Promicromonospora sp. Populi: one gene and its partner. The protein of the gene in region 2 interacts with the protein of the main gene of each other region in a pairwise test. Links are inferred from orthologs where the notes say so. Each region holds a gene or a part of one and is shown on either strand. Other genes may lie near its edges.

Region 1 (3,862 bases), 1.1 Mb from region 2 along the record:
CGACGACTACGGCATGGACGTCGTCGGCGTGGAGCACGACCCGGGGCGCGTCACCACCCTGCGCACCGAGGGCTTCACCGTGGTGCAGGCCGACGCGACCGACATCGAGTTCTGGGGCCGGGTCCGCAGCGCCGGCGCCGTCCGGCTCGCGATCCTCGCCATGCCGTTCCACGCGGCGAACCTCATCGCGCTGTCCCAGCTGCGAGCGAGCGGCTTCGACGGCACGGTCGCCGCCGTCGCGCGGTACGACGACGACGTGGCCGAGCTCGAGCGGCACGGCGCCGACGCCGTCTTCCACCTGTACGGCACGGCCGGCCTGGCGCTCGCCGACGAGGCGGCCGAGGCGGCGCTCGGCTATGCGGCCGCCGAGCGGATGCGCGACGCGCAGGCGGAACGTCGGGCACGTCCCGCGTCCGACGGCGAGCCGGCCGCCAGCGCCGGCCCGGCCTGACCGAGCCGGCCTGACCGCGCCGGCCTGACCGAGCCGGTCCAACCTGACCGCGCCGTCCGGGCCCCGGCGGTCGGAACGACTGCGCCGGAACCGCCGTGCTGGACCGCAGCTGGAACCCTGCGGGTGTTGCGAGCGTTACCCCTGGAGCGAACCTGCCTGTCTGCTGTCGGTTCTTTGGGCCTCTCGCCGAGGTTTACGGCCTACGATGGACGACGGCGAAACTTGACCGACGACCTGGGAGAACCCGCGTGTCCATCCTCGACAAGGTCCTGCGCATAGGCGAAGGACGTGTCCTGAAGAAGCTGCATTCCGTGGCTGAGCAGGTCAACCGCTTGGAGCCCAGCTTTGTCGAGCTGAGCGACACCGAGCTGCGTGAGGAGACCGCACGTTTCCGGGAACGGCTGGAGCACGGCGCGACTCTCGACGAGCTCATGCCGGAGGTGTTCGCGGCGATCCGCGAGGCGGCTCACCGCACCCTCGGCCAGCGGCACTTCGACGTCCAGATCATGGGTGGTGCGGCGCTGCACCTCGGCAACATCGCCGAGATGCGCACCGGTGAGGGCAAGACGCTGGTGGCGACCACCGCCGCGTACCTCAACGCCTTGTCGGGCGACGGCGTCCACGTCATCACCACCAACGACTACCTGGCCAAGTACCAGGGTGACCTGATGGGCCGCGTCTTCCGGTTCATGGGTATGACGACGGGGGTGATCCTGTCGGGCCAGACCCCGGCCCAGCGCCGTGAGATGTATGCCGCGGACATCACCTACGGCACGAACAACGAGTTCGGCTTCGACTACCTGCGCGACAACATGGCCTGGTCCACCGACGACCTGGTGCAGCGCGGGCACAACTTCGCGATCGTCGACGAGGTCGACTCGATCCTCATCGACGAGGCGCGCACGCCGCTGATCATCTCCGGCCCTGCGGCCGGTGACGCGAACCGCTGGTACAACGAGTTCGCCAAGGTCGTGCGCCGCCTGGTGCCCACCGTCGACTACGAGGTCGACGAGAAGAAGCGCACCGTCGGCGTGCTCGAGCCCGGCATCGCGAAGGTCGAGGACTACCTCGGCATCGACAACCTCTACGAGTCGCTGAACACGCCGCTGATCGGGTTCCTGAACAACGCCATCAAGGCCAAGGAGCTGTTCAAGCGCGACAAGGACTACGTCGTGCTGAACGGCGAGGTCATGATCGTCGACGAGCACACCGGCCGCATCCTCGCCGGGCGCCGCTACAACGAGGGCATGCACCAGGCCATCGAGGCCAAGGAGGGGGTGGAGATCAAGGCGGAGAACCAGACGCTCGCCACGATCACCCTCCAGAACTACTTCCGGCTGTACAAGAAGCTCTCCGGGATGACCGGTACGGCCGAGACCGAGGCCGCGGAGTTCCAGGGCACGTACAAGCTCGGCGTCGTGCCGATCCCGACGAACAACGACCCGCAGCGCCTGGACCAGCCCGACCTCGTCTACAAGGCCGAGGACGGCAAGTACAACGCGGTCGTCGCCGACATCCTGGAGCGGCACGCCTACGGCCAGCCGGTCCTGGTGGGCACCACGAGCGTCGAGAAGTCCGAGCTCCTGAGTGCCAAGCTGAAGAAGGCCGGCGTGCCGCACAACGTGCTCAACGCCAAGGAGCACGAGCGCGAGGCTGCGGTCGTCGCGATGGCGGGCCGCAAGGGCGCCGTCACGGTCGCCACGAACATGGCCGGCCGTGGTACCGACATCATGCTCGGCGGCAACGCCGAGTATCTCGCGGTGTCCGAGCTCGCCGAGCGGGGCCTGGACCCGGTCGAGACGCCCGAGGAGTACGAGGCGGCCTGGCCGGAGGCGCTGGAGAAGGCGAAGGCCCGCGTCGCGACGGAGCACGACGAGGTGAAGGCCGCCGGTGGCCTCTACGTGCTCGGCACCGAGCGCCACGAGTCCCGCCGGATCGACAACCAGCTGCGCGGACGCTCCGGCCGGCAGGGTGACCCGGGGGAGTCCCGGTTCTACCTGTCGATGCAGGACGACCTGATGCGCCTGTTCAACTCCGGTCTCGCCGAGTCGATGATGAACCGGGCCGGGTTCCCGGACGACATGCCGCTGGAGTCCAAGATGGTCACCCGCGGCATCATGTCCGCGCAGGGCCAGGTGGAGTCGCGCAACTTCGAGATCCGCAAGAACGTCCTGAAGTACGACGACGTCCTCTCGCGCCAGCGCAGCGTCATCTATGCCGAGCGCCTGCGAGTGCTCAAGGGCGAGGACCTGCGTGAGCAGGTGCAGCACTTCCTCACCGACACGGTCACGGAGTACGTGACCAACGCGACGGCCGAGGGTTCGTCGGAGCAGTGGGACCTGGACGCGCTGTGGACGGCGCTCAAGGCCGTGTACCCGGTCTCCCTGACGCCCGACGAGATCGCCGATGAGGCCGGCGGCATCGAGCGGCTCACGGGCGACATGCTGCTGGAGGAGATCCTGTCCGACGCGCGGGTGGCCTACCAGGCGCGCGAGGACGAGCTCTCCGCCCCGGCCATGCGCCAGCTCGAACGCCGTGTGGTGCTCTCGGTGCTGGACCGCAAGTGGCGTGAGCACCTCTACGAGATGGACTACCTCAAGGAGGGCATCGGGCTGCGCGCCATGGCGCAGCGCGACCCGCTGGTCGAGTACCAGCGCGAGGGCTTCCAGCTGTTCCAGGCCATGACCGACGCCATCAAGGAGGAGTCGGTCGGGTTCCTGTTCAACCTCGAGGTGACCGTCCAGCAGCCCGGTGCGGAGCAGGCCGACGACGCCGGCTCGGATCTGCCCGCCTCTCCGCCGGTGCCGCCGCGTGGCCGCCTGGGCACGGGACAGCCGGAAGCGCCGCCGACCACGCAGATCCCAGTGGTACAGCCCGCGTCACTGCCGCGGCAGGGCCAGCCGAGTCAGCCGCCCGCGCCGCGCCAGCGCCGCGCGGCGGGCGCCGCGACGGAGCCCATCCTGCTCGCGAAGGGCCTCGACGCCCCGAACCGGCCGCAGTCGCTGACGTACTCGGCGCCGAGCGAGGACGGCTCGGGCTCGGCGTTCATGCAGTCCCCGGACGGCGCCCGTCGTCGGGCCGCGCTGCACGGCGAGGCGACAGCCGCCACGAGCGACGGCCGCACGTTCCCCGGCACGCCGCGCAACGCCCAGTGCCCGTGCGGCTCGGGCAAGAAGTACAAGGTCTGCCACGGGGTCAACGAGGTCTGACGCCGTCCGCGCGACCAACGCGGCGATGAATGCGGTGCCGAACAGAGGTGCCCCCGGCGTTTATGTCGGGGGTGCCCCTGTTTCACGTGGTGTGCGTTCCACGTGATGGTCGCCGCCGTGAGACAAGCCCCCCGGGTGTCAGAGCCTCCGGTTACCCTGATCGAGACGTCCGGAGCTCCCGTGTGGAGGGCACCTGACCGGA
Region 2 (3,219 bases):
GGTGGGCGGCCGTGGCGGCGTAGAACGGGCGCGCGGCCTCCGCGCGCCAGTCGACGAGGAGCTGCTCGTCGTCGTCACTCAGGCCGGTGCGGCCGATGTGCAGCGAGCTGCCGTCCGCCCGGTCGATCCGGCCGAAGCAGAGGTGGTGCTCGGCGGCGCCGAGGGTGCGCGCCCGCCGGCCCAGCATGGCGACGCGCACCTCCCGGGTGTACGCCTCGTCGGGGTCTGACGACGAGGCGCGTACCGCGGCGTCGAGGTCGGCACGGACACGTGCCACCTCGCCGTCCAGCCGCGCATACAGCGCGTCGACGTGCTCCTGCTCGGCGGACTGCTGGGTCTGGCTTGGCTGCACCGGGTCTCCTTGTTGTCGAGGCCTGGTGTCAACGCGACGACGTCGCAAAACGTTCCCGCGCTACTCGTTCACTGTTACTCGTTCACCAGGACCGGCACCCCGACGGCGGCCGCGGCCACCGTTCCCTCGATGTCATCGGGGACCGCGATCTCGAACTCCTCCTCCGGGGTCGGCGGGCCCTCGTGGCTGTGCGCACCCTCGGCCTCGTGGTGGACAAACCGGCCGGTGCCGAGCAGCTCGCCGTCGGCGTCGTAGAAGCCGGCGAGCACCTCCAGCTCGATCAGCGTGCTGACGTCGCTGGTGATGGTCACGGTGCCGGTCACGGTGCCGTCGTCGGCGAGCCCCAGGCCGCTGAGCTCGAACCGGTCGTCGAACGGTCCGGCCACCACCCCGACGCTGCCCGGCTCGGGGTGGGCGGTGGCGAGCCCGGGCAGGTCCGGGTCGCCGGTGGCGGCCGTGAGGCCAGGAAACTCGGTGCGGGGCGCGGACGCCGGGTCGGGCAGGGCTTCTGCCTCCGACCCGGCGCCGCGCACGAGCAGCGTGGCGGCCACGCCGACTGCACCGGCAGCCAGCAGGACGACGATCCAGAGCACGACGGCGCGGACGCTCACGATGATGTACCGGGCCCGGTCAGCGGGTCACGCGCAGGGCGCGGCCCATGACGTCGAACAGGTCCGTGTTGTCCACGGTCGCGGCGAGGGACTGCGTGCCGGGACCGTACGCGAAGATCGGCACGTTCGCGCCCGTGTGATGGCCCGTCAGGAACGTCAGCCACAGGCTGGCCTCCGGCGAACCGTCCTCGACTCCCTCCGGGTCGTCAGCGGTACGGAACGTGGCCGGGGCGAAGTTGCCGGGGTCCGAGGAGCCGGAGCCGTTGATCGGGCCCGTCGAGCGGGTCGGGTCCAGCGCCCCGGAGGACGCGCGGCTCGGGGTCGAGCTGTTCGCGGGGTTGCCGGAATCGACGTTCGCGGGCGGGGTGAGCGTCTCGGGGTTGGTGACCATGCCCTTGCCGACGATGTTGAAACCACCGGTCTCGTGGTCGGCGGTCACGATCACTGTCGTGTTGCCGTCCTTCTTGGCGAAGTTCAGCGCGACCCGCACGGCCTCGTCGAACGCCTTCATCTCCTCGAGCGCCTGCGCGGCGTCGTTGGCGTGCGTGCGCTTGTCGATCAGCGCGCCCTCGACCTGCAGGTAGAAGCCCTTCCGGCTGCCCTTGAGCAGGCTGATCGCCTCGGTGGTCAGCTCGGCGACGCTCGGCTCCTCGGCCTGGACCGAGTCCGGGTTCTCGCGCTTGAACTTCTCGATGGTCAGATTGCCCCTGCTGAACAGGCCGAACACCTTGCGGCCCTCGGCGTTCTCCAGCTCTTCGCTGGTGGCGACCGTCTGGTCGGCGAACGAGCCGAGCACGTCGTAGCCCTGCGCCTCCAGCGCCTCCTGGTCGGCGGCGTCGAAGCGGGCGAGGCCACCACCAAGCACCACGTCGGCGGTGCCGTTGCGGGCCATCTGGTCGGCGACCGGCGTGACACGCACGTCGTCGGTGGGCAGCGGCTCGCCGGTGATCGCCAGGTCCTGGCAGGCCGCCGCGGAGTAGTCCGGTCCCTGGCAGCCGCGGGCGATCACGTGGCTCGCCTGGCTGGCGGGCGTGGCGTCAGTGATCTCCGCGGTCGAGACGTTACCGGTGCGGTAGCCGGCGTCCTTGGCGAGCTCCATGAGCGTGGGCACCACCTCACCCTTGCCGTCGACGCCGAGGGCGGCGTTGTACGACTTCACACCGGACGCCCAGGCCGTGGCCGACGATGCCGAGTCCGTGACGTACTCGGGAACGAAGTCGTCCTCGCCCGGCTGGCCCGAGTTCTTCTGGATGGCGTACGTCGTGACCTGGCCGACGACGGGCAGGGTCTCCATGGCCAGCCTGCCGTCGGCGCCGTAGTAACGGATGCGCGCGGCGTCGACGTGGTTGCGGCCCATGCCGTCGCCCACGAGGTAGATGACGTTCTTGGCGCGGTTGCTGTCCGGCTGAGCGGTGGCGGCGGCGGTCGTGACGACCGAGCCGGCCACGACGGCCAGGGCGACCGCGGCTGCTGCCATGACACGGCGGCTGACGCTGCGTTGCGAGCTGGTGCGCATGTACTCCTCTTCCGATCTCGGGCGCCGGAGTGGCACCCGCGCGGACGCTAACCCGACGGGTGAAACCGAGGGGGCGGCGTTGATGGCGTACACATGAACGCAGGGTGAGCGAAACCTGTCAAGACTCTGAGGCTCGCTGCCCGAACGTCCCGTCGGTGACGGTCGCCCACGAGCGCCGGACGATCTCCTCCAGCACCGCGAGGTCGACCCGTTCGAGGTCCTTCAGATACAGGCAGCCGACGCCGGTCGTGTGCGGGCCGAGCCGGGCCAGCAGGTCCGCGTGCGCGCCGACGCCCTCGGGCAGGTACACCGTGCTGGCCGCCTTGCGGGGCGCGAACCCCGCGGCGGCGGCGTGCCCGGAGTGGCCGCTCGGGTACTCGTAGTGGTACTCGCCGAACCCGATGACCGAGGTGCCGAACATCCGCGGCGCCGCGCCCGTGACCCGCTCCATGAGGTCGCGGAGGGTGTGCGCGTCCCGCCGCCGCACGGCAGGCGTCACCGCGTCGAGGTAGGCGGCCGGATCGCCGTCGGTCCAGGTGGTGGCCATGGAGCCAGTATCTCCCTGTGCTGGTTCGACTGCGTGCTGGTCAGACGGTCGCCGGCGCGGTGGTTACCGCCTCGGCCGCGTCTTCTTCGTCGTCCTCGTCGAGGTCCGGGCCGGCGACGAGCAGGTCGATGTGCACACCGAGGAGCGACCCGTCGGCGGCGTGGGTGGTGACGACGGGGTAGAAGCCGTCGCC

The links.
Region 1: the proteins of AB1046_RS07125 (region 2) and secA interact in binary tests that used the Escherichia coli proteins (3 or more experiments, as listed by UniProt). The link is inferred for Promicromonospora sp. Populi from one-to-one orthologs.

What each region holds. Positions count from the first base shown.
Region 1 is NZ_CP163528.1:2,694,906-2,698,767, reverse strand. Bases 312-3,860 are described here. They hold secA (preprotein translocase subunit SecA), read left to right. Parts: upstream 312-699; coding sequence 700-3,660; downstream 3,661-3,860. Other genes in these bases: AB1046_RS12210 (cation:proton antiporter), read left to right, coding at 312-451. In the rest of the region: more of AB1046_RS12210, read left to right, coding at 1-311. UniProt on the Escherichia coli protein: Required for protein export, interacts with the SecYEG preprotein conducting channel.
Region 2 is NZ_CP163528.1:1,593,649-1,596,867, forward strand. Bases 232-3,137 are described here. They hold AB1046_RS07125 (alkaline phosphatase), read right to left. Parts: upstream 2,480-3,137; coding sequence 983-2,479; downstream 232-982. Other genes in these bases: AB1046_RS07115 (helicase), read right to left, coding at 232-352; AB1046_RS07120 (hypothetical protein), read right to left, coding at 427-963; AB1046_RS07130 (DUF1801 domain-containing protein), read right to left, coding at 2,598-3,026; AB1046_RS07135 (DUF4241 domain-containing protein), read right to left, coding at 3,067-3,137. In the rest of the region: more of AB1046_RS07115, read right to left, coding at 1-231; more of AB1046_RS07135, read right to left, coding at 3,138-3,219.